Regions from separate parts of the Guptibacillus hwajinpoensis genome, predicted to be linked through region 1. Evidence: riboswitches for the same ligand, from Rfam matches in the RefSeq annotation. Region 1 holds a riboswitch; each other region holds the start of a gene.
What was found. A riboswitch is a leader RNA that binds a small molecule or an ion and turns the genes downstream of it on or off. The one in region 1 is predicted to bind S-adenosylmethionine.
Positions count from the first base shown of each region.

Region 2: linked by a shared signal. The riboswitch ahead of mmuP (S-methylmethionine permease) and the one ahead of ABFG93_RS19020 (methionine biosynthesis PLP-dependent protein) in region 1 are both predicted to bind S-adenosylmethionine.
Region 3: linked by a shared signal. The riboswitch ahead of metE (5-methyltetrahydropteroyltriglutamate--homocysteine S-methyltransferase) and the one ahead of ABFG93_RS19020 (methionine biosynthesis PLP-dependent protein) in region 1 are both predicted to bind S-adenosylmethionine.

Region 1 is NZ_CP156674.1:3,691,372-3,702,018, reverse strand. Features, by position in the region: gene ABFG93_RS19090 (peptidoglycan D,D-transpeptidase FtsI family protein) at 1-645, opposite strand, end outside; gene ABFG93_RS19085 (MFS transporter) at 755-2,005, opposite strand; gene ABFG93_RS19080 (hypothetical protein) at 2,104-2,403, shown strand; gene ABFG93_RS19075 (superoxide dismutase) at 2,444-3,055, opposite strand; tRNA gene ABFG93_RS19070 (tRNA-Phe) at 3,293-3,368, opposite strand; tRNA gene ABFG93_RS19065 (tRNA-Met) at 3,396-3,472, opposite strand; tRNA gene ABFG93_RS19060 (tRNA-Ser) at 3,531-3,623, opposite strand; tRNA gene ABFG93_RS19055 (tRNA-Ile) at 3,634-3,710, opposite strand; tRNA gene ABFG93_RS19050 (tRNA-His) at 3,725-3,800, opposite strand; tRNA gene ABFG93_RS19045 (tRNA-Met) at 3,817-3,893, opposite strand; tRNA gene ABFG93_RS19040 (tRNA-Asn) at 3,897-3,971, opposite strand; gene ABFG93_RS19035 (DUF456 domain-containing protein) at 4,105-4,587, opposite strand; gene ABFG93_RS19030 (Na/Pi cotransporter family protein) at 4,709-6,337, opposite strand; gene ABFG93_RS19025 (DUF1189 domain-containing protein) at 6,571-7,377, shown strand; SAM riboswitch class I at 7,479-7,590, shown strand; gene ABFG93_RS19020 (methionine biosynthesis PLP-dependent protein) at 7,666-8,793, shown strand; gene metC (cystathionine beta-lyase) at 8,783-9,976, shown strand; gene ABFG93_RS19010 (bifunctional homocysteine S-methyltransferase/methylenetetrahydrofolate reductase) at 9,973-10,647, shown strand, end outside.
Region 2 is NZ_CP156674.1:2,295,520-2,306,166, forward strand. Features, by position in the region: gene ABFG93_RS12040 (sucrose-6-phosphate hydrolase) at 1-1,250, shown strand, start outside; gene ABFG93_RS12045 (SDR family NAD(P)-dependent oxidoreductase) at 1,296-2,087, opposite strand; gene qoxA (cytochrome aa3 quinol oxidase subunit II) at 2,423-3,355, shown strand; gene qoxB (cytochrome aa3 quinol oxidase subunit I) at 3,373-5,316, shown strand; gene qoxC (cytochrome aa3 quinol oxidase subunit III) at 5,331-5,939, shown strand; gene qoxD (cytochrome aa3 quinol oxidase subunit IV) at 5,941-6,267, shown strand; gene ABFG93_RS12070 (spore morphogenesis/germination protein YwcE) at 6,315-6,596, opposite strand; gene ABFG93_RS12075 (hypothetical protein) at 6,805-7,008, shown strand; gene ABFG93_RS12080 (GNAT family N-acetyltransferase) at 7,001-8,176, shown strand; SAM riboswitch class I at 8,382-8,484, shown strand; gene mmuP (S-methylmethionine permease) at 8,566-9,969, shown strand; gene mmuM (homocysteine S-methyltransferase) at 9,944-10,647, shown strand, end outside.
Region 3 is NZ_CP156674.1:950,375-961,021, forward strand. Features, by position in the region: gene metE (5-methyltetrahydropteroyltriglutamate--homocysteine S-methyltransferase) at 1-1,283, opposite strand, end outside; cobalamin riboswitch at 1,418-1,597, opposite strand; SAM riboswitch class I at 1,659-1,764, opposite strand; gene ABFG93_RS04880 (DHA2 family efflux MFS transporter permease subunit) at 1,822-3,270, opposite strand; gene ABFG93_RS04885 (TetR/AcrR family transcriptional regulator) at 3,312-3,932, opposite strand; gene ABFG93_RS04890 (helix-turn-helix domain-containing protein) at 4,295-4,492, opposite strand; gene ABFG93_RS04895 (SulP family inorganic anion transporter) at 4,849-6,300, shown strand; gene ABFG93_RS04900 (LysM peptidoglycan-binding domain-containing protein) at 6,433-7,704, opposite strand; gene ABFG93_RS04905 (helix-turn-helix domain-containing protein) at 7,832-8,410, opposite strand; gene ABFG93_RS04910 (DMT family transporter) at 8,530-9,498, shown strand; gene ABFG93_RS04915 (alanyl-tRNA editing protein) at 9,716-10,647, opposite strand, start outside.

The sequences.
Region 1 (10,647 bases):
CGCTTGAATTTCCACTCCTGGTAAGTTACCAAGATTTTCACTTATTTGCGCGATTTCGTCTTTAGTTAATCCCACTTTAATAATTTGAGAAGAAAGCGCATAGCCATTGTCCATCGCTCGTTTAATTGCGGCTACTTCAAGTTCTGAAGGGTTATCCTTGATTTCTTGTAAATCTTCATCTGTTATACGCTTAATTTGAAGCTGATAAGCATCACTCGATTCCAGTTCTGCCCATTCTTTCTCAGTCAACTTCGCTTTAGCTTCTTCAGGGTTTGCAGTAATCCAATAATCTTTAAGATCACGGTCAATCACATCATCGGTCTCTTTTTCAATATATCCTGCCAGTTTCTCTGCTAACTCGAGACGCTCAGCTTGTTTCGTGTTTTGCGTACGAATATATGTAAGCGTGAATTCAGGGTTATTGTCTACAAGTACCCGTCCATAACGGTCATACATTTTTCCTCTAGGCGCAGTTGATTCTGCTGTCACATTTTCTGTTTGTTCAGACACACGTTCATATTCTTCACCGTTAACGATTTGGATAACCCCTAACCTGAGAATTAACGCTGAGAACAACAGGAATACAGATAAAAACAATATATTGAGCCTCAAAGGAACATGGCTTTTCTTTTTAAAAGGTTTCACGATAAACTTCCTTCCCTCCAACACATATAGACACCTGTTTTAGACAGGTGTCACAGAACTCCCTCCTAACTATACTTAGTGGTGTCCTAAAAGTAAAGGGACTAATGAGCTATTGTGTCGGCTCAGGAGATGGTTCAGTTTTGGCAGGAGATGATGTTTGAAGTTTTCTAATAAATAAATAGAGCACTGAATGACCAGCCCCGAGGAATAACAGCAGGATCGGAATACTTTTCGTACTGTCATAAATCGAAATGGTCAAAAGAAAGAGAAGAATCGATACAATTCTGCCTAAATTCAGATAAACTTCCCTCACTACAATGTACTCAATTCTCATTTCTGCTGCGTTCCACGCTTTTCCAATTACATCATAGGTTAGAGAAATGTAAGGTACAAGAAGCAAGGGATAAGCAATCGAAATACAAATTCCGTATACAAGTAACCGTCCAAAGGTTAAATCTGATAGGAGCAGAAAAACCGATGCATAAAGGATAAGCCCACCATATAGAATGGCTTTTTTTCGATAGCGAGGTTTAATCAACCTTGTCGCTATATAATAAGCAAGAAAAGATACAGCGGAATTCACTAGTCCGAACGTACCAATGGCAAGTTCACTCTCTGTTGTAATAAATACAAGAACGACGATGATGAAAATAAAGGTACCCTCTCTTATACCCTGAAAAAAATGAGCATGTAGCACATTTAGCCAATCAGAATTTGCTTTGCGCTCTTGGAATACCCTTTTAAATGAGAAATTTCCTTTAGCTGAACGCCTTTTCAAGAAGAAGCTAAGAATTACCGCTGTAAAAAACAGCGCAAGCGATACTCCAAATATCACTTTATAACCGGCAAATGCTTCAAGGCTTGAGATCACAAACCCAGCGAAAATCGGGCCAATCATGCCAGCGAAAGAAGTGAGCAGTCCTAAAAACCCATTAAAAAAATCTCTAGTTTCTGGTTCAGTAATTTCAAATGTTAGCACGTTAAAAGCAAGCCAATAGAACCCGAATCCAATACCAAGTAACGCTCCAAGTAGAACAAGTAAGTGACTTGCGTTCTGACCGAGTAAGAGCACTGTAACATAGAAGAGAGACAGAAAGATAACCCCTATTCTAAGTACAATCACCCTGTCCATTTTCTTAGCCCATTTCCCAGCGAGTATGAATGTCAATGGCTGGCTAATGACGGCAGAAAGATTGTATATTCCTATGTCTGCAAATTCGCCGGACTGTTTCCACAGGTATACATTAACGAATGTATTCGATAGCGCAATGCTCAGTGCGTATAACCCACCAATTGAAAGCAATAACAATAAATCTTTCGTTACTTCAATTTCGCCGATCATATGCTTCAGTACTTTCATAACAAACTCCCCTTTTTTCATCCACCCTTATTTTGTATTAATTCACGTTCGTTATGCGGAAGATCGAAAAAGGATAAGCTGTTTTTGAAAGGAGACTAATGATGTATGGATTTATTCACCAAAAGAAATTAATCACTTCAGAGATGCAAAGTCAATTTATTTCAATCATTCACCGAGAGCTTACTATGTATAATATTCCTTATAACTTAACCACAACTTCTTCTGCCTCATTCATTCATATAAGTACATACGAAGGATTGTTATGTGTAACAGTAAACCGAAAACAGATACTTGTATGGAGTCAACATGACTTCGAAACAGGTTGTTTACTAACTGATCTTGTCCTAAATCACGTTCTAACTATATTTGGGGAACTTTACACCGTCATTGAACAGTAAAAAACCCCGGCAGAAATGCCGGGGTAGAGGGAATTAATTATTATTTTGCTGCTTCGTAACGCTTAGCAACTTCATCCCAGTTTACTACATTCCAGAAGGCGCTGATGTAATCAGGACGCTTGTTTTGATACTTAAGGTAATAAGCATGCTCCCAAACATCAAGTCCAAGGATTGGTGTAACACCATCCATTACTGGAGTATCCTGGTTAGGAGTGCTTGTAACTTCAAGTTCTCCACCTTTAACTACGAGCCATGCCCAGCCAGAACCGAACCGGCCTGCTGCAGCGTTAGAGAAATCTTCTTTAAAGCTTTCAAAGCTACCGAATTTCTTCTTAAGTGCTTCACTCAAGTCTCCAGATGGTTCACCGCCGCCATTAGGGCTTAGCAGTTGCCAGAATAGTGAGTGGTTAGCGTGTCCGCCACCATTGTTACGAACAGCAGTACGGATGCCTTCAGGTAAAGCATCAAGATTGCCAAGTAAATCTTCAAGGCTTTTAGATGCATGATCTTCATGACCTTCTAGTGCACCATTCAATTTTGTTACATATGCGTTATGATGCTTGTCGTGGTGGATCTTCATTGTTTCTTCGTCAATATGTGGTTCTAGTGCGTTGTAATCGTAAGGTAGTTCTGGTAGTTCAAATTTAGCCATTGTGAATCTCCTCCTTAGAATAATATGTAACTTGCTGTCAGGACGGGTTTCCCGCCACGTGAACATGTTGTCCTCACAAGTTTACAGTAGCAGATTTGGTATTCGTTTTCAAATAATAAACATTACTAAATATCCGCAACACATATAAAGCTTCCCGAGAGTATATCGAATTAAACATCTGATTGAAATTCAATCAAAAAAACTCGCCATAATATGACGAGTGGGATCTTTATTGAGTGGTGGCTCCGGACGGAATCGAACCGCCGACACGAGGATTTTCAGTCCTCTGCTCTACCGACTGAGCTACAGAGCCATGTTTTATGTAGTAAAAAGTTTAAATTGGTTGCGGGGGCAGGATTTGAACCTGCGACCTTCGGATTATGAGCCCGACGAGCTACCGAACTGCTCCACCCCGCGACGGTAAAATGAAACTGTGCTTTGCATGCAAGCTTCTAAAGCATATTAATGAATAAAATGGAGGAGGAAGAGGGATTCGAACCCCCGCGGGCGATTAAGCCCCTGTCGGTTTTCAAGACCGATCCCTTCAGCCAGACTTGGGTATTCCTCCGATATGCATTTGGTGGACCCTGCAGGACTCGAACCTGCGACCGGACGGTTATGAGCCGTCAGCTCTAACCAGCTGAGCTAAGGGTCCTTTATGTATTTAAGTGGGGCGGCTGATGGGAATTGAACCCACGAATGCCGGAATCACAATCCGGTGCGTTAACCACTTCGCCACAACCGCCATGGTTTGAATTATATGGTAGCGGCGGAGGGGATCGAACCCCCGACCTCACGGGTATGAACCGTACGCTCTAGCCAGCTGAGCTACACCGCCATATGGCTCCACAGGTAGGATTCGAACCTACGACCGATCGGTTAACAGCCGATAGCTCTACCACTGAGCTACTGTGGAATAATTCTTAACGACAAGAACTAATATACCACATCCCTATTATTAGCGTCAATAATTTATTAGGAATTTATTTTCGGAAATAAAAATCAGTGATGAAATTAATATATCATTGTTCCACTTCGTCATCAAGAACTCATATTACGTATACTAGGAAAATAACAATCATAATCGCTTGCAAAACACCTTTCGCGACTGCTCCTCCAAGAAAACCAAGTAGCGAACCAACCCCTACTTGCACAGACTCTTTAAAAGACTTGCGATGGAATAGGAGTTCTGCAACTACAGCTCCTATAAATGGACCCAGAATAATGCCTGCTAATGGAATAACAAAGGGTCCGATTAATAATCCAATCGTGCTTCCCCAGATCGCCGCTTTTGAACCGCCATATTTCTTCACTCCAAATAAATTACTTGCATAATCTGCTGCGAACAACAATGCTGTAAGTAGGACTTGTAAGATCCAAAAGCTGATTGTCATGGAGCTGAATTCATATAATATCCCATATAAAATAAAACCTATGTAAATGAACAATACAGATGGAATAATCGGATAAATAAGCCCGACAAAGGCTACGAGAAATGCAATACTCACTAGACCCCAAACCAATATATCCATGTTGCAACTCCTTTCTTCCTTCTATTATATACATTTGTTCCTATTCATTCTACGTATATGTGATTGAGAAAGATTCATAAAAAAACGGAAGCAGAGTAGAAAAACCTCTGCTTCCATAGTATTATTCTTCCCCAATAACTGCTTCTGCTATGTTAACTGCATGGTCACCTATTCGTTCGAGGTTACTGATGATATCGACAAATACAATTCCTGCACTTCCAGAACACTCTCCTTCATTTAAACGAAGAATATGCTGTTTACGAAGCGTTCTTTCCATTTTGTCAATTTTATCTTCAAGCTTAACAACTTCCTGCGCTTTCTCAACATCCCATTTATCAAGAGAATCAAATGCTTCTTGAAGTGCTGAAAGTGTAAGGTTGAACATTTCATCAAGATCAGTCATAGCAACATCAGTCATTTTAACTTTGTTACTAAGTTGATAATCAACGAGCTCTACAATGTTTTCCATATGATCCCCAATTCGCTCAATGTCACGAACTGAATCCATCAACATACCATGGCGAGTTGATTCTTCTCCCGAAAGAGAAGTAGCGGATAACTGAATAAGATAGTCAGTAATTTTGTTATCAAGATTGTTGATTGCTTCTTCATACTGAACAGTTTTCTCAGCACTTTTTGGACTTTTTGATGTTAAATAAATTGAAGCTTCTTTTACACCTTTATATGCGAATTCACTCATACGAATGACTTCTTCTTTAGCCTGGCCAAGCGCTACAGATGGAGAACGCTCAATGAACACAGGATCTAAATGCTTCGGCTTATATTGAATGGCTGAATCATCACCTGGAATAATCTTTGTAACAAGTACTGCTAGCAACGCTATAAATGGAAACTGGATAACAGTATTAGAAACGTTGAAAATACCATGAGCAAATGCGATCGTCATTTCTTCATTTAGATTGAGTACTCCCTGAAGATAAGCGATAAAAGGAGTGTAAAGAGATAAAATGATTAAAAATATCGTTGTACCAATCAGATTAAATATGACATGAGTAAGAGCTGCTCTCCTTGCTGCTACTGATGCTCCAATTGATGCGAGAACAGCTGTAACTGTTGTACCTATATTATCACCAAATAGGACAGGCATAGCTGCTTGTAAGCTCATTGCATCCTGTGAAAAGAGGCTTTGAAGAACACCAATTGTTGCACTGGAACTTTGCACAATGACCGTGAAGACTGTTCCAATTACTACTCCGAGTATAGGATTGTCACTCATACTAACCGTAAGATCTTGAAAAGCTTGAAGGGTTCTTAAAGGCTTCATACCATTACTCATAAGTTCAAGACCGTAGAATAGGCCACCAAAACCAAAAATGATTTGGCCAAGATAACTGATTTTCTTGTTTTTAACAAAGAAAATTAGCACGGCACCTATAAAGATAATCGGTAGTGCGTAATCTTTAATTGGAATACCGATGATAAATGCAGTAACAGTAGTACCAATGTTAGCACCCATTATGACACCAATTGCCTGTCTTAAGGTCATAAACCCTGCGTTTACTAAGCCGACAGTAAGAACCGTAGTCCCTGAGCTAGTTTGCAATAATATGGTAACTACTATACCAGCGAGCACACCCATAAATGGATTCGTTGTAAAGCGATCCAGAATGTCTCTTAAGCGATCACCTGCTGATCGTTGAAGGCCATCTCCCATGTACTTAAGTCCAAACAGGAAAATACCCAGACCTCCCACAAATTGAAAGATCATCTCCTGAACGTTGAGTTCCATCATTTCAACCCCTTGCACCATGATTTATTTTTTCGACAATACTCAACAAAGTCCCTTGTCTATTATCTACATCACCCCCACCTTTGTAAAGAGTTAATATAGATTTGTAAAGATATTATTGAATAACCAGGTTTGTTTCAAAAAAGTTTCAATATCATTATTGTTCCTATCTCCTTTTATAAGCTAAACTAGTTCTGGGGAGATACACCCTGAAGTGGAGAGGAGATTTTGATTTGAACATTTTCAAACAACTTTTTTACAGTTTATTTTCACCAAAAATGATGGCTCGCTTTCGTTTTCAAAAACTCGGCAAGCCGATTCTTTATGTTTTCTTGTTAATGTTTTTAACATCCGTACCTGTTGGCATCATCACCGCCATCTCATTTACAAATGCGTACGATGAATTAAAAACGTATATGACGGAGGTTCCTGATTTCACTCTTCAAGACGGGACGTTAACCTCAGATCAAGATAAGCCACTTGTTCGAGAGGAAGGTGAAGGCACTTTCATTTTCGATGCAACAGGTGAAACAAAGCCTGACGATGTTGAAGCTTACGATTCGGTCATTGCGTTTTTAGAAGACAGAATTATTATCAATGAAAACGGAGCCCGGCAGGAGTTTGATTACAGTAACTTTAGTACAATGACATTTACTAAACATGACGTAATGGAGCTTTCTAAAAACCTTGATAGCTTGCTCCCTATTTTCATTCCTTTACTTATATTTGTCGTCTATTTACTACAAACGGGTCTTAAATTTATCGGTATTACCGTTCTGGCAACGATCGGCCTACTATTGCGCAGTATGACCAAACGTAAAGTGTCCTACAAACAATTATGGGTGCTCTCCGTTTATGCTGTTACAATTCCTACGATATTCTTTGCCATCATGGCATTGATTAGGACAACTGTTCCTTTTGGATTCCTTGTTTATTGGTTTGTTGCAATCACACTTCTTTATTTGACGTTAAAAGAGATACCTCTTCCTAAATCGCGTGGTGTATCTAATGAACGTCATCACGAAGAAAGCAATAAATAGAAGGAAGTTTCAGATTATTTTGCATAAACCCTTGCAATTCACTTTAAAGTGATGTAGATTATTGAAATAACATTCATTTAATTAACTCCATATTATTTTAATTCTTATCAAGAGAAGCAGAGGGACTGGCCCTACGAAGCTTCAGCAACCACCGTTTTTTTTTACGGAAAGGTGCTAATTCCAGCAAGTTGATTTCAACTTGAACGATAAGAAGAAGAGCAGCCAAAGTCTTCTTCTTATAGAGGGCTTTTTTTTATTGCCCTAATTAATAAAAAAAGGAGAATGATTATGCGAAATCACCACCATGAAACGTTACTTGTCCAATTAGGAAATAAATCAGACCCACAAACCGGAGCGGTTAATCCACCTGTGTACTTTTCTACATCATATAGTCACGAAGGCATCGGACAATCAACAGGGTTTGATTATTCAAGAACCAAAAACCCAACGAGAGCTGTTCTTGAATCTGCTGTAACTGAACTTGAACACGGTGATCAAAGTTTCGCCTTTAGTTCAGGAATGGCTGCGATTCAAGCGGTTCTTTCCCTCTTTAAAAGTGGTGATCACATCCTCGTGTCAGATGACCTTTATGGAGGGACCTATAGGTTGTTCGCTCATGCAGAAAGTCATTTTGGTATTGCTTTCACCTATTTTGATAGCCAGAATACAGACTCAATTCAAACAATGTTGACTGATCAAACAAGAGCAATTTTTGTAGAGAACCCATCTAACCCGTTAATGATACTTGCTGATTTAAAAGAAATAAGCCAGATCACTAAACAGAATGATTTATTGTTTATTGTTGATAACACCCTTTTCACCCCGTTACTACAGAATCCATTAAAACTAGGCGCAGATATTGTTGTGCATAGTGCGACCAAATATCTGGGAGGTCATAATGATGTCCTTGCAGGACTGGTCATAGCCAGAGGACAAATGATCTGTTCTGAAATAGAAATGTATCAAAATGGAGCCGGAGCTGTTCTTTCCCCACTTGATTCTTGGTTATTAATACGAGGTATGAAAACACTCCCGCTTAGAATGAAACAACATGAAGCAAACGCTAGAATCGTCGAGGAATACCTGGTCCAGCATGACGCTATTACAGATGTCTTTTACCCCGGTAAGGGAGGCATGCTCTCCTTTCGGCTGCGTTCAGAAGAGTGGGTTGATCTCTTTCTAAGAAACCTAAAGCTTATTACTTTTGCCGAAAGCCTTGGAGGTGTAGAGAGTTTTATTACCTATCCTGCCACACAAACACATGCTGACATTCCTGAGGACATCAGAATCAAGAAAGGCGTCTGTAACCGGTTGCTTCGATTTTCTGTCGGAATCGAACAAATTGATGACCTACTCGAAGATTTAGAACAAGCGCTGGCTATTTTCACTAAGGAGGGTGTACAACATGAACAATAAATCGTATTCATTTCAAACGAAACTGCTTCATAACGATCACAAATTTGATAAACAAACAGGTGCTGTTAGCGTTCCGATCCAACAGGCTTCAACCTTTCATCAAATTGATTTTGATCAGCCTGGTAAATATGATTATAGCCGCTCTGGAAATCCCACTCGTGAGGCGCTAGAAACGACAATCGCTAACCTCGAAGGCGGTGCAAGGGGTTTTGCATTCGCTTCAGGTATGGCAGCGATCTCTACTTCTTTTATGCTGCTATCTCAAAACGATCATGTACTGATTTCAGAGGATGTTTATGGAGGCACTTACCGCATGATCCATGACGTTCTTGGCAGGTTTGGTATCGAGCACACATTTGTCGATATGACAGATCTCGAACAGGTCGCAACAGCCATTCAATCCAACACAAAAGTAGTCTACATTGAAACGCCCTCCAATCCGCTCCTCAAAATCACGGATATCCAGGCTGTCGTTAAACTCGCTAAAGCAAATGAGTGTTTGACGTTTGTTGACAATACATTTATGACCCCGCTTCTGCAACGTCCACTGGAATTGGGGGCAGATATTGTCCTTCATAGTGCTACTAAATTTATCGCTGGGCATAGTGATGTTGTTGCTGGCCTTGCAGTTGTGAAGGATGAAACGTTAGGGGAAAAGCTTGCCTTCTTACAAAACTCATTCGGCTCTATCTTAAGTGCTCACGATTCATGGCTCGTTCTAAGAGGAATCAAAACCCTGCATTGCCGGCTTGAGCAATCCTCCATATCTGCGTTCCGAATTGCACATGGTTTATCTAAGGAACCACTGGTTGAGGAAGTTTATTATCCTGGCTTCTCTTATCATCCCGGTCATTCTACCCATCTTTATCAGGCGTCAGGCCCTGGAGCAGTTCTATCCTTCCGCCTCCCTGATGAACATGCAGTAAGGATGTTTACGAAGCACATTCAAATCCCGGTGTATGCCGTTAGCCTTGGAGCTGTAGAATCAATCCTTTCCTATCCTGCTAGAATGTCACATGCGTCAATGCCTCCTTTAGAGCGACAAAAGCGTGGCATAACAGACGGATTATTACGACTTTCAGTAGGGCTTGAGAATGCTGATGATCTGCTAGATGATTTCAAGAAGGCATTTGCTGAAATAAACAAACACTATAAGGCCGTCTCGGAAGGAGTGCAATTATGAACCTTTTAGAAAAACTAGAAACTTCAGTATTAATAGCAGATGGCGCGATGGGAACTTTACTCTATTCGTACGGCATTGATCAATGCTATGAAGAACTAAATCTTTCACATCCGGAAAAAGTATTGAATGTCCACAGAGCTTATGTAGAAGCCGGTTCAGATGTGATCCAGACGAATACGTATGGAGCTAATTATATAAAATTAGCCCGCTATGGGCTTGAAGATCTTGTAAAAGAAATCAATACAGAAGCTGTCAGGCTAGCAAAAAAGGCTGCTAATGATGAAACCTACGTATTGGGGACGATCGGTGGCATTAGAGGTATAAATACAAAAGGTATCTCGCTTGATGAAATTAAACGGAGTTTCCGAGAACAGCTATACTGTCTACTGCTTGAAGGTGTGGATGGGATTTTACTTGAAACGTATTATGATCTCGAAGAACTGATTACAGTGTTAGAGATAGCAAGAAAACAGACTGATCTTCCATTAATTGCACAGGTTTCCATGCATGAACCAGGCGTTCTGCAAAATGGCACACCTCTCCCCACTGCTCTTAAAGAACTTGAAGTAGCAGGCGCTGATGTAACTGGAGTAAATTGTCGACTCGGACCCTATCATATGATTCAGGCTCTAGAACAGGTTCCTCTTTCCAGAAGTTACCTTTCTGCCTAT
Region 2 (10,647 bases), 1.4 Mb from region 1:
AAACTGGTCATGGCGCTAAATTCTGGGGGCATTACACGTCTACAGACCTTATACATTGGGAACTTGCCCCAACGGCATTAGCACCAGGAGACTGGTACGATAAAAATGGGTGTTATTCGGGGAGTGCAGTAACTCATGAGGATAAGCTACTGCTTTTCTATACAGGTAACGTAAAAGATGAAGAGGGCAATCGTGAGACGTATCAATGTTTGGCAGAATCTCAGGATGGCGTCACTTTTGATAAAAAGGGAGTCGTTCTTGAACTTCCAGAGGGATACACACCTCATTTTCGTGACCCAAAAGTATGGAAGCACTTAGGTAAGTGGTATATGGTGATTGGAACCCAGAACCTTGAAGAAGAGGGTAGGGTTGTCCTGTTCGAATCTGAAGACCTAAAGGACTGGACGTTGAAAGGTGATGTGACTGCATCTGGCCATGACAGACTTGGATCGTTCGGGTTCATGTGGGAATGTCCTGATTTATTCGAGCTTGATGGAACCGATGTGCTTCTATTTTCACCTCAGGGTCTTGAGCCTGACGGCGATCAGTATCAAAATGTTTACCAAACAGGATACCTTTCAGGTGCGCTTGATTACGAAATGGGGACATTAGCTCACGGTGAATTTAGTGAGATTGACCGTGGGTTTGAATTCTATGCCCCCCAAACGACCCTTGATGAAAATGGAAGGCGACTTATGATTGGCTGGATGGGTGTTCCGGAACAAGGAGAGGAACATCATCCTACAAAAGCGCATAAATGGATTCATACATTAACCATTCCGCGTGAGCTCAGGTTTGAGAAAGGTAAGCTCATTCAAAGACCTGTGCAAGAGCTTGAAACAATGCGCCATAATAAAGTAGAAAAGAGCGCCACGCTTTCAGAAAATAAAATTGAATGGGAAGAATTGAATGGAACGGTTTATGAATTACTTCTACAGCTGAAAAGCGTGAAGGGCTCATTTTCTGTCGAATTTCGAAATCATGCAACGATGACTTTCAATTCGGTGGCCCAAAAGTTAACGTTTAAACGCAAAAGCTTTGTTAATGGTAACGAGGAAACACGAAGCTGTTCGATGAAAGAAGTGAACGAGCTTAGATTTTATGTAGATGCTTCTTCCATTGAAGTGTTCGTAAATAATGGTGAGGAAGTATTCACGTCTAGAATTTTTCCTGAGCATGGGGATGAGAGTCTTGTTTTTAAAGCGGATGGACAAACAGAGTTCGAAGCAGCGAAGTGGAAGCTTGCCTAATACTCTATAAAGCAACCCCCGGATATTTGTCCGGGGGTTCTTTAATTAAACGGAACGTATGATTCCGCCTTCCACTCGTTGAGCGGATCCGTTGATTGCTGATGATAATGGCGAAGCAAGGAATGCCACTGTACTTGCTACTTCCTCCACTCGAGCAAAACGCTGAATAAGAGATGTTGGTTCATTATCTTTAAAATAGTCACGAGTAAAGTTTTCAAGATCTTTGTTTTCTTCGGCTGCAGCACCTTCCATGAAACTAGCTACGCCATCTGTCCACGTCGGGCCAGGGAGAACGGAATTAACAGTTACATTCGTACCCTGTGTCATTTCAGCAAGGCCTCGTGAAAGGCTAATCATTGAACTTTTCGTTACCGAATATGGAAGCATTTGGGTAAGTGGCTTAACCCCTGCCTCACTTGCGATGTTTAATATGCGGCCTGAATCACGAGAAAGCATGTCAGGAAGGAAGTGTCGAGAAAGACGAATTGCACTTAGAACATTTATTTGGAAATACGTCATCCATTCTTCATCGGAAACATCGGTGAATGCTTTTACTTCGAACATCCCCATATTATTAATCAGAATATCAAGAGAACCGATGTTGTTTACCTTTTCAATAAGTTTGTTGCTATCATCCTCTTTTGCAAGATCACCTGCAATGCCATGTACAGTTCCGAGTGTGGATAATTCTTCTACGACACCCTGAACACGTTCTTCTGTTCGTCCGTTAATGATGACTTCCGCACCTTCTTTTAATAGCGTTTCAGCAATACCTCTACCAATTCCTGATGTTGATCCTGTTACAAGTGCTAATTTATTTGTTAATTGTAAGTCCATAACAATCTCCTTTCGAAACTAGATTTACCAAAACTGTACCAGACAGTATAAATGCTTTACAACCCACCCGACTCAAGAATGAAGCGCATTTTAAAGCAAGCGCTTTATTATCCATTACCGTAAAAAGATCCCACAAATTTGACGAAAGTATGTATGAAATGTGTCGAAAAAGTGATAAAAACATGAGTAACTTTTGACACTTTGTGACATCTGTCACATTTATAGAAAGAACCTGCTACAATAGCAAATGGTAACAGGCGCTTATTGTCATTTTTTGTTGAAATCTACTTAACTAACATAGAGAAAGAAAGGAAGGTGGCCTTGCGGTGAAGCGAATGAAGTCAATGCTTGCTCTCGGTATGTTTCTAGCCGTTATGGTACTGAGTGGTTGTAGTAATTTAACCGTACTTGATCCAAAAGGACCTGTAGCAGAACAACAAGCAAATCTAATTCTTTTCTCAATTGGATTTATGCTGTTTATTGTTGTTGTCGTATTTGTTCTATTTACATTAATTCTAGTAAAATATCGAGAACGTAAAAGTGGGCCTGAATATGAGCCTCCTCACATTGAGGGTAATGTGTTCCTTGAAATTGTGTGGACAGTTATTCCAATTATTATTCTAATTGTTCTTGCAGTCCCAACGGTGCAAACAATTTTTGCATTGGAGAAGCCTCCAGAGGCAACATCTCATAAAGATCCGATCGTGATACACGCAACTTCGGTCGACTGGAAATGGGTATTTAGCTATCCGGAAGAGAATATTGAAACGGTTAATTATCTTCATATTCCAGAGGATCACCCGATTTTATTCAAGCTTTCATCTGCAGATTCAATGGGTTCATTCTGGATTCCGTCATTAGGCGGGCAGGAATACACGATGTCTGGCATGATGACTGAACTCTATTTGCAGGCAGATGAAATTGGTGAATATCGTGGTCGTAACTCAAACTTTACGGGTGAAGGATTCACTGAACAGGTGTTTACAGTAACGGCTGAATCTGAAGAAGATTACAATGAATGGGTTGAAGAGGCGCAAGAAGCGCCTGAATTAACTCAGGAGAAATACAATGAGCTTATGTTGAAGGGACATGCTGAAGAGATGACTTTCTCAGAAACACACCTTCAATGGGTCAATCATGGGATGGATGCTGAATACGCAACAAAAGTGCGTAACGGTGAATTAAATGAGGAAGATGATTCTCATGATTCCCACTCAGGTATGGACCATAAAGATTCCGAGAAAGATTCTGAGTCAGACTCGCATTAAGAGAGGAGGAAAACAACATGAAATGGGATGAATTTTTTGTTACCGGGGATCCGTTAATATATGGCGCTGATGTTTCGATCGCATTAACATTGATCGGCGCAATATTCGCTCTAACATATTTCAAGAAGTGGAAATGGTTGTGGACAGAATGGCTAACAACTGTTGACCACAAAAAACTCGGTATCATGTATATCATAGCAGCGGTTCTTATGCTATTCCGCGGTGGTGTTGATGCCTTGCTCATGAGGGCGCAATTAACTGTACCAAATTCAGATTTCCTGGATGCTACCCACTACAACGAAATTTTCACAACTCACGGTACGATCATGATTATCTTCATGGCGATGCCGTTCTTGATTGGTTTAATTAACGTTGTCGTTCCACTACAGATTGGTGCGCGAGACGTAGCTTATCCGTTTTTGAACGCGGTAAGTTTCTGGACATTTTTCATGGGGGCTATGCTCTTTAACATTTCTTTTGTTATCGGCGGATCGCCTTCTGCTGGTTGGACAAGTTATGTTCCTTTAGCTGGACTCGAGCTGAGTCCTGGAGTAGGACAGAACTACTATCTGCTCGGCTTACAAATTGCAGGTATAGGTACATTGCTAACGGGAATTAACTTCCTTGTTACAATCTTGAAAATGAGAGTACCTTCTATGAAGCTCATGCAAATGCCTATATTTACATGGTCTTCCTTAATTACCATGGTTATTATTATCTTTGCATTCCCGGTTCTTACCGTCGCACTTGCACTTATGACATTTGACCGTTTGTTTGGAAGTCACTTCTTTACGATGATGGACGGCGGTATGCCAATGCTATGGGCAAACCTCTTCTGGATCTGGGGTCACCCTGAAGTATATATCGTTATTCTTCCAGCGTTCGGTATGTTCTCGGAAATTATTAGTACATTCGCACGTAAAACACTTTTCGGCTATAAAGCAATGGTTTACTCCATGGTTGTTATTGCAGGACTAAGCTTCCTCGTATGGGTTCACCACTTCTTTACAATGGGAGCAGGTGGAGCAGTTAACTCGTTCTTCTCAATCACAACGATGCTAATTGCTGTTCCGACAGGTGTGAAGATATTTAACTGGCTTTTCACTCTGTACAAAGGACGAATACGATTTACAACGGCGATGTTGTGGTCGCTTGCCTTTATTCCGAACTTCGTTATCGGAGGAGTAACGGGTGTTATGCTTGCCATGGCAGCAGCTGACTATCAATACCATAATACGTACTTCCTTGTTGCTCACTTCCACTACGTGCTCATCTCGGGTACTGTATACGCTTGTTTTGCAGGATTATACTTCTGGTATCCAAAAATGTTCAATCACCGTTTGAACGAGCGTCTTGGTAAATGGAGCTTCTGGATTTTCGTAGCAGGATTTAACCTTTGTTTCTTCCCGATGTACTTCCTTGGTCTTGCAGGAATGCCTCGTCGTATTTACACATACGGCATCGGAGACGGTTGGATGAGCATGAACGTCCTTGCTACATTTGGCGGAGTTCTTATGGGAATCGGCTTCTTGATTCTTGTTTATAACATTTACTACAGCTTCCGCTATTCTCCACGTGAAACAACTGGTGACCCGTGGGATGGAAGAACGCTTGAATGGTCAACACCAGCACCAGTCCCGCACTACAATTTCGCTCACCTTCCTGAAGTGAAGGGACATGATGCATTCTGGATTATGAAAGAAGAGAAGAAGCAAGGGAGGTCACCAGAGAAGAAACCTTATAAGCCAATTCATATGCCAAGTTATTCAGGCGTACCGATTGTCATGAGTGTGTTCTTCTTCATTTCAGGCTTTGGGATGGTATTCTCATGGCACTGGATGTCGATCCTTGGTTTAATCGGAGTTCTTGCAACAATGGTCATTCGTTCATTTGATTATGATAAAGGCTTCTACGTAAGTGTAGAAGAAATAGAAGAGCATGAGAAAAAGACTACCTTATAAAGGAGGCGTGACGCATGGAATCAGTCGAATATTCTCCTAACACGCCTTTGGAATATCAGTCGGAAACTGGCCGTCTGAATATTCTAGGCTTCTGGATCTTCCTTGGCGCCGAAATTGCCCTGTTTTCAACATTGTTTGCGACCTACTTAGTGTTAGTAGGTCGGACAGCTGGCGGTCCAGGACCAGAAGAGCTTTTTGAAATAAGTGGTGTGTTAATTGAAACGTTTTTGCTACTAACAAGTAGTTTCACATGTGGACTTGCCATACACTATATGAGAAACCATTCTCTTAAAGGTTTGTTTCTCTGGTTAGGCATTACACTTGCATTAGGTCTAGGATTCCTAGGATTTGAAATTTATGAATTTGTTCACTATATTCATGAAGGTGCAGCACTAACAACGAGTGCTTACTGGTCGGGCTTCTTTGTACTAGTTGGAACACACGGTGCCCACGTAACAATGGGTATCGCATGGATTTCACTTATTTTGATTCAATTAAAGCAGCGTGGATTAACACCTGATACAACAAGGAAGGTCTTTATTTCAAGTCTATACTGGCACTTTCTTGACGTTGTGTGGATCTTCATCTTCACAGCAGTCTACTTGTATGGGATGGTGATGTAAGATGTCCTCTAATAACGAGCAGACGAACAGCCATAACCACTTCCCATGGAGCCATGTGATCGGATTCGGTCTATCGATTGTATTAACATTAATAGCTTTATGGGTAGGATTCTACTCAGGATTCAGTCTTACAACGATCATGATCATTGTTGTAATACTTGCATTGATTCAAGCATCCATTCAACTCTTAATGTTTATGCATATTACGGAGAGCGAAGATAGTCGAATACAGACCGGTACGATTCTATACGCTGTCTTTATCGCAGTTGCCGTTGTGGCTGGCTCAATCTGGGTTATGTCTTTTGGAATGCAATATATGAATATGTAAAAAAAGAAAACGCTGTTCACCCGAAGTGGGTAGACAGCGTTTTTTTATTATTCGATAGTTGGCATTTTCTTAGCTAGAGAACGTTCCTTCAAGAAAGGTCGAGCGAAAATGAGATAAGCAGCAAGATGGGCAAAAAGAACGTTAATGGCAAAAAGAGCAATAAAGATCGTATGTGCAACTGGAGCCATTCCGCCTCCGATATAGAATATTAGTAGAGCCCAGATTACCACAATAAATGGCGTGTGAAGAAGCGCAAGCTTCTTATAATCTTGCCACAGAAACAGTGGTGTAGCCGTAATAACGAAAAGATAGACCATATAGACATCCATAGTTAACAACTCCTTTTAATGATACCGCTTACAAATTATGATTTGTGTCAGAATTAAGAATAATTTGTGACTGTTTTGTTACAATCAGTATACCATAATTGTTCAAAAATTCTACACATATTTGAGAATAATTTGTCCGAACTCTATGCTTTAAGTAAAATGTAGAGGAAGTGGGGCGTGTTATGAAAAGAATCTCTTTGCTTATTTTATGGATTGGATTTATTTTCTATGCAGTGTTTTTTTAGCACCGGATGGAAATGGGAACTACTTATCTGACTTAATCAAGATGAACAACCCTGACCCTGGTTTGCTTGCCGTGTTTTCACTACTTGGAGGGGTTATTCCAATTATTGGACCATTCATTATTGTTATGAAAAGAAGTCATTCAATACAGGAGGATGAACATGCGTAAACTTGAGAAAAAAGAAGTAATCGATGCGATACGGCTTTCGGAATATGCTTTTCAATATAAAATCCCTGAAAAGGATCTAGAGAAGAAGATAGCTGCCTATAGTGAGCATGAAATCTGGGGAGATTATGAAGAAGGAAGTCTTGCAGCCAAACTTCACCTGATTGATTTTGAAACGTTTATTGCCGGCAGGTCCTTTGCAATGGGAGGGGTTGCTTCAGTTGCTACATATCCGGAGTTTAGAAGAGGTGGCAGGGTTGCACGTCTGCTTCGACATGCACTTGTAGAAATGAAAAATAAAGGCCAAACAATATCCTATCTTCATCCTTTTCACATCCCGTTTTATCGCAAATTCGGATTCGAAGTGCTTAGTAGTTGGAAAAAGCTCAAATTAAATAAGGAAGATTTTAACACGTTACCTCAAGTAGGCGGAAAAGTACGTAGAATTGCTCTTACAAATGTGTATGAAACACTTAATCCAGTGTACGAAGAATTTGCTCAACGCTTCAATGGCATGCTTGTGCGCACTGAAAGCTGGTGGAAGGAACGGGTTTATTCAGAAGGGTTTTTATTTGCTGGCTATACGAATGAAGAAGGGAATATAACTGGGTATGTGTATTATCAAGTGAAAGATCGTTCCCTTGAAGTGGAGGAATTTGTCTGTCTGGATGGGGAAGCGAGAAGAGGTCTATGGAACTATCTGTGTCAGCATGATTCCATGATTGAAGGTGGAACGATTCTAACGCACGAAGGAGATCCATTTCCTTTCATACTTTCGAATCCAAAAGTGAAAACAAATGTTGAGCCATATTTTATGGCACGAATTATCGACGTTGAAGCCTTTCTACAACTCTATCCATTCGAATTGAATGAGGGTGAATCTCTGTTTCTACATATTATTGATGAACAGGCTGAATGGAACAATGGTAGTTTTCAAATTCATTCTGACGGTGTAAAGATGTTTAAAGGGGATAATACTAATGCCTCCTGCAAGCATCCACCAAAACGTGGACTTCGCTGTAATATTAGTACACTCACGGCTATTCTGACTGGATACCAGAACCCTGCATTTCTATATGAAGCTGGTTTACTTCAAGGGCCTAAGAAGGACGTTGAGGTGTTGAAGGGGATTTTGTCGAAGAGAGAAACAAATTTTATGGATTTCTTTTAAATGGAGAAATTTAGACCATCGCAATGAGTGTTTAGGTATGAATTAGGTAACTTGCCAATGCAATCCATGGTTCGACATACAATTCATGTCTTCTTAATTACTATACAATGAATGAGTGAGATACCTGATTAAAATGGTCGTTCGCATTAATCTGGCAATACCTTGACAAATAGTTAATAAATTGATATTTTTGTTAAAATATAATTTCTTATCCAGAGAGGTGGAGGGACTGGCCCTTTGAAACCTCAGCAACAGGTCCATCGGATACTGTGCTAACTCCAGCGGGTGATAAACCTGATAGATGAGAGCCTTCGGTTTTATTTTGTCAGTAACGCACTCTTTTAGAGTGCGTTTTTTGGGTTTTCTGGATGGAAGAAAAGGAGTATGAAATGGAAGAGAAGCAGGAATTTCAAAGGAAAATGAAGTCACGACATGTCGTGATGCTATCGCTTGGTGGAGTTATTGGGACCGGTCTATTCTTAAGTTCTGGATACACGATCCAACAGGCTGGTCCAGTCGGCACGATTCTCTCCTATTTAGTAGGGGCGCTTGTTGTTTACCTTGTCATGCTATGTTTAGGGGAGCTTTCTGTACATATGCCAGAAACAGGCGCTTTCCATAGTTATGCAGCTAAGTACATCGGAGGAGGTACCGGGTATACGGTGGCGTGGTTATATTGGCTAACCTGGACAGTAGCTCTCGGTTCCGAATTTACTGCCGCCGGGATGCTGATGCAGCGGTGGTTTCCATTCATCAGTGTGTGGATGTGGAGTGGATTGTTCGCCGCATTAATCTTTGTGATTAATGTGCTTACCGTTAAATTTTTCGCAGAAACAGAATTCTGGTTCTCCCTCATTAAGGTATTAGCAATTATCCTCTTTATTATTTTAGGGGGAGCAGCAATTTTTGGTTTTATCCCGATGGAATCAGGTACACACACATCGGTTTTCTCCAATTTTACGAATGAAGGTATTTTTCCAAATGGTGCATTTGCCATAGTTATGACCATGTTAGCGGTGAATTTTGCTTTCTCTGGAACAGAATTAATCGGTATCGCAGCTGGAGAAACAGCAGATCCAGAAAAAACAATTCCGAAAGCTATTCGTACTACGGTGTTTCGATTAATTATTTTCTTTGTCGGTTCGATCTTCGTCTTATCAGCTCTTCTTCCAGCTTCAGATGCTGGCGTATTAGAAAGCCCGTTTGTGGCTGTTCTTGAACGGATTGGTGTTCCATTTGCAGCCGATATTATGAACTTCGTTATTTTAACAGCGATCTTATCTGCTGCAAATTCCGGGTTGTATGCTTCTTCAAGAATGCTCTGGTCGCTCGCAGATAAGCGAACGATATCACCGTTTTTCTCCAGGCTAAATAAACAGGGTGTCCCGCTAAATGCCGTGATGTTTAGTATGTTAGGCGGGGTGCTAGCTCTCTTATCTAGCGTGATTGCGCCAGATACAGTCTATGTTGTACTCGTTTCGATTTCGGGTCTTGCGGTGGTAGTGGTGTGGATGAGCATTTGTGCGTCACAATTTCTCTTTCGGAAACAATTTATAAGAGAAGGGTATTCGGTAAAAGACCTGGGATATCGGACTCCATTATATCCTCTCGTCCCTGTGCTTGCTTTTCTGCTCTGTCTCGCTTCGTTGATCGGGATCGCTTTTGACCCTACACAGAGAATTGCCCTGTATTGTGGCTTTCCTTTTATTGCTTTTTGTTATGGGAGCTATTATCTAACTAAATCTATGAAGAGAAAGGGAGTCAATTATGTTACTGAAAAACGATCCTATTGAAGGCATTTTGCGTGATTACTCGATTATGATATTAGATGGTGCGCTTGCAACAGAGCTGGAACATTATGGATGTGATTTAAATGATCCTCTCTGGTCAGCACGGGTATTACTTGAGAACCCTGAATTAATCTATCAAGTTCATCTAGATTATTTCCATGCTGGAGCGGACTGTGCAATAACCGCTAGCTACCAGGCAACAATAGATGGGCTTAAAGCACGTGGTTTAAACGAGCAGGAATCGATCGAGTTAATTAAGAAAACAGTAGTGCTAGCAAGAAAAGCGCGTGATGATTTCTGGGAGCAGAATGAGCAATTGACCAGGCCTAAACCTCTTGTTGCTGCATCAGTAGGACCTTATGGAGCATTTCTTTCAGACGGCTCAGAGTATAGAGGGGATTATGGCGTTTCTGACGATACATTAGCTCATTTTCACCGTTCAAGAATAAAAGCATTAATTGACGCAGGAGCTGATCTGTTAGCATTTGAAACAATTCCCTCTCTTCAAGAAGCAAACGTATTACTTTCGTTGTTAGAAGAATTTCCACATACTTATGCCTGGCTTTCCTTTTCTATTAGAAATGGAAAGGAAATTAGTGATGGGACACCATTACAGGAGTGTTCCAAACGTTTTGGAGAGATAAAGCAGCTTGCTGCAATCGGAGTGAATTGCGCTTCTCC
Region 3 (10,647 bases), 1.3 Mb from region 1:
AATGGAATCTCAAGTGACTTTTTCTGCAGCTCATAACGAACGTGAAATGGCGCTTTCCGCTTTATGTCTTCAGAAGATTGACTTGATTCTTGAGCTACATCGTCATTTCGATAGGAAGATTGATTCAACTGTTGTACTGCATAAACACTTGATGAGATTTCCTGCCGTATCGCTTCTTTTCCTTCCTTAACTCCCATTGCAAGCAAAACAACTTCCTGGAGTTTTTCATCTGCAAATGAAAGAGCATTGAGCAATACATCAGGGATTTTATTCTCATTTTTTAAGGTAACAGGAACATGTAATAAGCTTGAAGACGGCTGAACAATGAGCCGATCCAATTCAATTTCATTGGTCAGTTCCGATAACACATCGATCTTTTGATCAAGATTGGATCTCCATACATTTCGCCCATCCACGACGCCTGCTGCTAGCACCTTATCTAAAGGAAACCCTTTTTCCTTAATCGCCTTCAAATTTTCACCGCGGTCATGAACGAAATCAAAACCAATCCCCTGAACCGGAAGCTGTATAACGTCATCGTAGTGTGTGACACTTTCAAAATAGGTTTGGAGAAGTACATGTAAGTTTGGAGCTGATTGATGCAACACTTCGTATACCTCTTTATATAAACTACGAACTTCATCTGAAACTGTTGTTACTAGAGCTGGTTCATCGATCTGTATCCACCTTACTCCTTCATTTTCTAATTCCTTAAAGACCTGTTCATATAATGGCAAGAATTTATGAATGACCTCTCTGGTTTGTTCTGGTTCATATCCCTTTGATAAGAGAACGAAGCTTATTGGACCAAGTAGGACTGGCTTCCCTTCAATTCCAAGCTCCTGTTTCGCTTCCCTATAAAACTCAAGCGGACGATTTTGCACAAGTAAAGGTTTACAGTCATTGAGCTCAGGCACGATATAGTGATAATTCGTGTTATACCATTTCGTCATTTCTGAAGCTGATGCTCCCTTTGTACCTCGCGCAATGTCAAAATAGGTGTGAAGAGACACTCGTCCACCGTCATAATCAAAACGTGTTGGGACAATTCCAAACATAACCGCGGTATCAAGGACATGATCGTACAAGCTAAAGTCACCGACCGGAATCAAATCAATCCCTTTTTCCTGCTGTTTTCTCAAATAAGAGAGACGAAGTTGTTTTGCTTCACGATGAAACGTCTCTTCTGATAAATCCCCTCCCCAAAAATGTTCAAGCAGCTTCTTCCATTCACGATTTTCTCCTATTCTTGGATAGCCCATAGATGAACTTTTCACAGTCATTTCCATCTTCCTTTCATAATAAAAGTCTCTTACCGTGAACACTAGATAACAAAAAAATCCCCCTTACGGAAAGGGAGATTTAGTCACACGCTGAACTGCCTATGATTCATCACCTCCTCTATTAACCCGTAGAGTACATGTGCAGACATAAGGCAGGTCTCCTGGCTCAGGTTCAACGCTTCTTACCCCTTCCCATAGATCACAGTGGTTAGTAAGTCGCTCCCCTTCACAGTGGCGGGACCGCGCCGGAATTACACCGGACTTCCCTTTTAAGCCGTGACATCAGTCACAGCACCATATGCTGAAAGTATTCAATTAAGTAATTTAATAAAAAAACTCTTCCCAGTGTAAAAGGAAGAGTTTGATACGGCCTCTTCCTCATCTTGCAGAAATAACTCTGCAGGAATTGGCACCGTTCAAACATACGCTTGATGGTTGCCGGGCTTCATCGGGCCTTTCCCTCTGCCTCTCTTGATAAGGAATTCTATTAAATTAGTATTCATTGTACATGACGTAGATTGAATTGAAAAGACTTTTCTTATTTTTCAGTAATAGCCTGTTGTGCTTTCAATGGTTCTTCTGTCTCTTTTCCAGCGGCGGGCTTTTTAATAAAGAACGCTAACACGAGTCCTACAATCGCCGAGATTCCAGCTACAATAAAGGAGACATTTACACCATGAACAAGACCTTCAACACCACGACCAGGCTGTGCTGCCTGAGACATCACCGTTACAAGCAGTGCAGTCCCCACCGCGCCAGATACCTGGCGCATCGTATTGTTCATCGCAGTTCCGTGTGGAATTAAATGAGCAGGAAGCTGATTGAGTCCTGCGGTCGTAACTGGCATCATCACCATTGCAACCCCGAACATTCTGACAGCATTGACCACTGCTAGATAAGTGAATGATGTTTGCGGCGTTAAATTCGTGAACATAAAGGTTGTAACTGTTACGATGACAAGCCCAATGATTGCGAGCCATCGTGCCCCGAACTTATCAAAGATCCGTCCTGTAATAGGGTTCATAAAGCCCATAATAAGAGCCCCGGGTAACAGCATTAACCCTGACTCAAATGCAGTGAATCCAAGCATATTCTGCATAAGGAGCGGAAGGACAGTTGCTGCTCCAATCATTGCAATAAACACTACCATGCCAAGAACCGTCGTTAAGGTAAAAACTTTGTATTGAAATACCCTAAACTGCAGAATTGGCTGAGTTAATTTTAATTGCCTCAAGATGAACCAGCATAACGAAATTGCACCAACGATCATCGCAATGATGACCTGCTCACTACCCCATCCATTCGTACCTGCACTACTAAATCCATAAAGCAATCCACCGAAGCCTAAGGAAGATAAGACAATCGATAAAATATCCAACTTCGGATTCGTTTTCTCTGTGACATTTTTCAAGATGAGATATGCAAGGATAAAATCAACTATGACGATGGGCAAAATAACATAAAACAGGCTTCTCCATGGGTATTGTTCAACAAGCCATCCTGATAGGGTTGGACCGATAGCTGGAGCAAATGAAATTACAAGTCCAAACATCCCCATAGCTGTTCCTCTTTTTTCAACAGGAAAGATCAAGAATAGGATGGTTTGCATAAGTGGAATAATAATCCCTGCGCCTGATGCTTGAATAATACGTCCAAGCATTAAGATTGCGAAATTAGGAGCAATCGCACAGATTAATGTTCCCCCAGCAAATAACCCCATTGCTGTTAGAAACAGTGTTCTCGTCGTAAACTTCCCAATTAGAAAAGCAGTAATGGGGATCATAACTCCATTAACAAGCATAAAGATTGAGGTTAGCCACTGAGCTGTACTTGCATCAAGGTCCAGATCAACCATAATATGCGGCAATGCCGTCGCTAGTAGCGTCTGATTTAATATAGCAGCGAACGCGCCAGAAATTAACACAAGCAAAAGTGGCACTTTATTGAAAGACCCAATCCCCTGTGATGTTTGATTGTTTTCGCTCATATTTTTCCTTCTTTCTTTAAGTTATCCTTTTTTTCGCGACATCAATTTGTACCTCGAATGAGCCCAGATTTCAGCAGATTTAATTCAATGCGATATTTTATCATGGCGTCTTCGATTGTTAAATCGTTTGAAATACTGTAAATGAGGTTATGAAACGTTACGGCTTTCAAGATTTGCATCACATGAAACACTTCTTTTTTATCAGTAATATTAAGAAGTGTTGTATCTAATAAATCATAAACGTCATTGAATCGATCATTTAATGCTTCCTCTGTTAAATATTTAGAAAACGTGTTCTCAATCTTATAGTTCATATTTAGGAGGACATTCCGAATAAAATCCCTCTGACCGGTATCTTCTGAGTATTCTAGAACGGATAGAAAAATCTCAGCGATCGCTTCGAATGGATCACCATTAAATTTCTTTAAGTTCAAAATAAAATTCTTGTGACGTTCTTTCGCATGCTCATTTAATAAATAAAAGAAAGCATCTTCTTTGTCTTCGAAATATTGATAAAAACTACCTCTTGGTATACCAGCAGTTTTGAGGATATTTGAAATGGAAGCATCATATAACGACACCCTTGAAAACTCTTTTTTAGCGGCATTAATCAGTGTTTGCTTCTTTTCTTCCTTCAAATTAAAAAACGTTTGTTTCGGCATCTCTTATCACCCACTCGATTATTTATGACACGGTGTCATAATGAACAAATCCTACTATATGTGACACGGTGTCATAAGTCAACCAACTCGTACTAGATCGAGAAATATTTTACGCGCCTAACTAGTCTTGCCTTCACCATTTTGGAAAATATCAGTGGAAATAAAGTTCTGCAGAAGTTGTACTTATGATGAGGAGAAATATCAGTAGAGGGGAAACATCTTTTCTGGAGCATTAGGACCTAATTGTTTTCCTGTTTAAGTTTCGTAAATGAAATAAAAGGAGGATGATCTTTGTATAATTTTCATAGAAAAGAGCACTATTCGCTTCGAATAGCGCTCTTTATTGTAACCTTTTGGCCAACTCATATTCGTTCGCCATTTTTAAGCTTCTTTATTAATTCCGTTAGATCTGACTTTTGAACACGCCAGTGACTTCCAATTTTAAATGCAGGGATTTTCCCGTCCTGAACTAATTTATATGTGGTCATCTCGCTGATTTGAAAGTATTTTGCTACTTGAGAGATCGTCATAATATCATGATGCTCGTTATCCTGACTCATCGTATCGCTCCTTATAAATCTGTCTTCTTATTCTAACAAAGTTCCTCTTACCGTGAACCAAACTTCATGAAAAAGATAACTCATTATAACAAATTATAGCAAATTATAATAAATTCTATTAAATTACCACTTAGAACCAACAAAATGAACGATATGATATTAAAATTACTAAAATCAAAATTGAAGTATACAAAAGAAAATAATCGTAATTAAAAGAAAAACTACTATGATATACGCTTACATAACCATTTTCATTTTCATAGATTTCATGCTAAACTTCATCATGTTGCTAACGGACCCGACTTTTATGAGAGTTAAAAGTCATAACTACAATCAAAAAAGAAAGAGGTGCAACATTGAACTTATCTACAATAAAAGAAAATTGGTTTGGTAATGTAAAAAACGATACGCTTGCTGGTATTGTCGTCGCACTTGCTCTAATTCCAGAAGCCATTGCCTTCTCTATTATTGCTGGTGTTGATCCGATGGTCGGATTGTACGCGAGTTTTTGTATCGCGGTTGTGATTGCATTCGTTGGTGGTAGACCTGGAATGATATCAGCAGCTACAGGAGCGATGGCGCTCCTGATGGTCACACTAGTTGCCGATCACGGCTTACAATACTTGCTTGCTGCCACCATTTTAACAGGTGTGATTCAATACCTGCTTGGGGTGTTTAAATTAGCCCGATTCATGAAATTCATTCCTCGATCTGTAATGGTAGGCTTTGTGAATGCACTGGGGATTCTTATTTTCACATCCCAGCTTCCACACTTTGTCGGTGAATCGTGGGGTATGTACGCGATGGTTGCAGGTGCACTTGCGATCATTTATATCATTCCACGCTTTACAAAAGCTGTACCTTCTCCATTAATAGCGATTGTGGTAATTACAATCATCGCTTTGATGACTGGCAGTGGCGTACGAACAGTAGGTGACATGGGTGAATTAACTCAAGCTCTACCTATGTTTTTAATTCCAAGCATTCCGCTTAATTTTGAAACATTAGCAATTGTCTTTCCTTATTCACTAGCACTCGCAATTGTAGGTTTACTTGAATCGTTTTTAACAGCCCAAATCGTTGATGACATGACAGATACAGAAAGTAATAAGAATAAAGAAGCAAAGGGACAGGGTATGGCAAACGTCGTGACTGGATTTTTCGGAGGAATGGCTGGTTGTGCCATGATTGGACAATCAGTGATTAACGTCAAATCTGGCGGACGCGGACGTTTATCTACACTTGTTGCTGGTGTTTTCCTGATGTTCTTAATTCTTGTTCTGAATGACCTTCTCGTTATGATTCCGATGGCCGCACTTGTTGGTGTGATGATCATGGTTTCAATCGGCACATTTGATTGGTCTTCCCTTGCAAACCTTCATAAAATGCCTAAATCAGATAGTGTTGTTATGGTCGTAACGGTTGTTACTGTAGTAACAACTCACGACTTATCAAAAGGCGTGCTTGCAGGTGTTGTACTAAGCGCCCTCTTCTTTGCCGCTAAAATTTCCAAAGTGCGAATCGAAGAGAAAGTCGATGATGTGAATGAGAAAACAATCTACCATGTAAACGGTCAACTATTCTTTGCTTCTGTAACAGATTTCGTTGATAGCTTTAACTTTAAAGAAGAACCGATGAACAAGGTAGAAATCGACTTATCTAACGCTCATGTCTGGGACGACTCAGGTGTAGGAGCCGTTGATAAAGTCGTTATGAAATTTAGACAGAATAAGATTCATGTCGAGATTACCGGTGTCAACCAGGATAGCTCACAGTTGATAGATCGGTTAGCGCTATATAATAAATAAGAAAGTATAAAAAAGAAACGCTCAGAGCTAAATTGAGCGTTTCTTTTTATACTTTTAGACACATTTCTTGTTCCAGATGATTTTGCTGTTTAACGTGTGATAATCGCCTGGAAATTCAAGTGCTTTAACAACCTATTTTAAGACGAATATGTTCTTCTTAACGTATGCCCAATTTTGCGGAAATTTAAAGCGCAGCCGCCAATAAGTTGCTCCGAGGAGGTTATAAACCTCCATTTGTTTATATTTCGCAGTGATACTCTGGATATCTTCAAACCATACCAGATGATCCACCATATTCATATATCGATAACCGTAGTTTGGAGCCTCTGCCACCCACTCATATTGAATAGGAATCCATGCCTCGATGGCACGGTTTTGTGCGTTTTGTACTGAAAGCATTTCTGCCACTCTTCCCGTCTGTAGTGGAAGAGTCCAGTCATACCCATAAAGGCTCATCGCCATCATTATCTTGCGCCGGTTGATCTGTCCAGTTGCATACATCAATACCTGTTCAACCCACCATACAGGCGCAATGGGATCAGGCGGGCCAATCGCGTATCCGTAGTCAATTGTCATAATAGAAACGATGTCTACAATCTCCCCAATTGCCCTGTAATTAAGGAAACCAACCAATCGATTCGTCGGCATATCGCTACTTTTCGAATGCGCATTAATTTGTAGAATCAGATTCCCTAGACCTTCTTTTAACTCCTCTAAAAATGCCGTAAAGTCATTCCTTCTATCTGGAGGAACGAACTCAAAATCAATACTTACTCCTGCATAGCCTTTATCATTCACTTTAGAGACAAGATTCCGTACCAATGCACTTCTTCTTTCAGAATTATGGAGAACGTTATCAGCTAACGCTGGACTAAACATTCCCTCTTCATAATTACTGATCACAAGTAATGGCTTGATATTCAGTTCTTTCGTTTTTTGTAAAATCGAGGCATCATCTATCGAGAGCAGCTCACCTTCACGTGTGAATGAATAAGTGAAAATGGCTAGATAAGTTATCGACCCTGCAAGATCATCGAGAATATCTAAATAAGGCGAACCCTCTAGTGCATCAAAGAAAACAAGTGATTGCATCGAGTACTTTTGCAAAGTGGGAATTCGGATTCTTAGTCCGACTGGAAGCGCATTGGGGTTAATCCCTGGATTCGCTGCAATGATGGCTTGAACCGAGGTCTTAAATTGTTGGGAGAGTTTCCAATAAGTATCTCCGGGCTTGATTTGATAGTATCTTACAGGCAGCTGTTGATCCGGGATATACAGATTCAAACCAGGAACAAGCCGATCAGAGACAAGCCCGTTCACTACCTTCAAAGTTGAAATCGGCACACCATAAGAAATTGAAATCCTCCATAAATTATCCCCAGATACTACCGTATGGATCGCCATCGGATATCCCTCCATTACTCAAAAAGCTCTACTGACATCCTATTTCTGAATAAAGGAGTTCATGAAGAAGAATTTACTTTTAGTCCGACAGGAGATTTAGACATCTGTTTCGTCTGGTGTCTTAATCCTATGATTTTGTATAAATCATGACGAAATGTAAAACCGCTGGAGTAGAATTACGATTAAGATAACCATGTTCTTGATCGGCACTAAACTTGATTGAATCATAAGTATTTAGCTCATAGAATTCATTCTTTACTTGAACCATTACGCTTCCTTCCATAACTGTCACATATTCAATAACGCCCGCCTGATGGGCGTCTGCATAATATTCGCCTCCCGGCTTTAAAAAGGCCCGATGTGTTTCTATTGATCCATATCCTGCGTTTGTAAACATCGGTTCTAACATCAGTTCCTCATTTGTACTTAATACTTTATTACCTTCATTTTTACGGGATATTGCGACCTGCTGGGTTTCAGCAAGTAAGGTTGAGATGGGAATCGAGAGCCCATTCGCTATCTTCCAGATTACCGTTAGAGAAGGATTAGCTTCCCCTCTCTCAATTTTACCCAGAGTTAATTTGCTAACCTCAGTAAACTCAGCTAATTCCTGTAGACTAATATTTCGCTCTTTCCTGATTCTTCTGAGTGTATGGCCCACCTGCTTAGCTACTTTCTCTGCATCTTTCATCGTTTCTTCACTCACATTATGTTCCTCTCTATCATTTTCTCTTGTAATTTAATAAGTGTTCATTTAGTATACTATAATATACTAAAAGATTATTATAATATACATTATTCTCACAGGAAAGGGATGTATACAAAATGAAGGAAATTCTAATTGGTATTCTTGCTTCGATGTTTTTTGCCGTTACGTTTATTTTAAATCGGTCAATGGAGTTAGCTGGAGGAAGCTGGATGTGGAGCTCCTCATTGCGATTCCTTTTTATGGTACCTTTTTTAGTTCTTATTGTATTCGTCAGAAACAATCTGAAACAAGTCTTCACAGAAATGAAGAGAAATTTTTTCCATTGGACTTGCTGGAGTTTCATTGGTTTCGTGCTATTTTATGCCCCATTAACCTATGCTGCTTCATATGGTCCGGGCTGGCTTGTAGCTGGAACATGGCAAATCACGATCGTCGGAGGTATCTTTGTATCACCACTATTCTTCACAACCATCGCAACACCATACGGAACCAAGAAACAACGTCACAAGGTGCCAATAAAAGCGCTTTTGATATCGACTGTTATTCTAATCGGGGTCGTTTTGATTCAGCAACAAAATTCAAGAACATTATCCACTAATGAAGTTGTCATTGGTATATTGCCAGTCATTGTTGCCGCGTTCGCCTACCCATTAGGGAACCGAAAGATGATGGAGCTTTGTGCAGGTAGACTCGATACATTCCAACGTGTTCTTGGCATGACATTAGCAAGTTTACCATTCTGGTTACTAATATCCTTTAGTGCCTATATTAGAGTTGGACCACCATCTTCAGGTCAGCTCATACAATCCTTTATCGTTGCCATAAGTTCAGGAGTCATAGCAACAACGTTATTTTTCATTGCAACAGATCGGGTTCGAAATCATCAAGTAAAGCTTGCAGCAGTAGAAGCAACCCAATCCACACAAGTACTTTTTGTTATAGCAGGTGAAGCTGTACTCCTTTCAAGTCCATTGCCAGGTAGTGTAGCGTCCACCGGGGTCCTTCTTATTGTTCTTGGGATCGTCTTTCACAGTTACAACGTAAAAAAGAAAAACAGTAAGCAACCTAAGAGTATTAGACTTTAGAAGCGTAATGAAAATTCAAAAGGAATAAACAGCAAGGACTAATACGTTTAAGGATCAGGTAGCTCGAAAACCCTTTGCGAAAAGTGAACTTCCACCGTTCGATGAATCCCCTTTAGCTCTTGCTGCCCTTTTTGTTGATTCCTTCAGTATTTTATAAATTATTCACTAAATCGAAGAAATTCAATAAAGCACTGGGAGCTATTCCCCAGCACTCTTTCTATTGCAAACTTACCTTTACTAACTCCATCATAACTTCTTCTGCAGAACGAATTGCTTCTCCGCCACCCTGAGCAAAGTCCTTCTTCCCTCCACCTTTGCCGTTTATAAGTGGAAGGACTCCCTTTAAAGCAAGGTTCATGTCCATGTTTACTTCTGATCCTCTTCCGCAAACAATCTGCATCTTACCCTCCATTTCACTTATAAAGAAAACGATTATAGTAGCATCTTCATTTAAAATCGTTTTTGCGAGCTTTTGTAGCTCACGCATACCATACTCCTTAGAGATTAGATGGACAACTCGCTGGTCATGGATCATTCCTGCAGACTCCAATAGCTCTTTTGCTTCATAAGTAAGAAGGCGATCCTTCAGCTCATCGATTGTTTTCTCATGCTCCTTGGACTGCACCAATACGCGATGTGCAGCCTGAACGAGATCAGATTGTGGTACATTGAGCACGTTAGTCAAACCAAGCACAACACCCTGTTTGTCATAAAGCTCTGTAAGGACTCGATTGCCACAAACAAAATGAACGCGCGTTTGTTTTTTCTGCTTCTCTATTTTCAGTATACTCACTGAGCTAACCTGTCCTGTAGACGAAGGATGTGTACCTCCACAGCCGCTATAATCTACTTCCGGAATGATCACAAGGCGAATATTATCTGCTACCGCAACCTGTTTTCGAAGTTTGTATTCAGCTAGTTCTTCTTCATTCACCCACTTCGTTTTAATTGGGAGATTGTGCTGAATTACTTCATTCGCGAATGCCTCTGCCCTCCTTGCTTCCGCTTCGTCAAGTGAAGGAATATCAAGATCAATCGTACACATCTCCTGTCCAAGATGGAAGCTTACGGTTTTGTATCCAAATTGGTCTTCAAATGCTGCTGATAGAATATGTTGACCAGCATGCTGCTGCATATGGTCGTAACGTC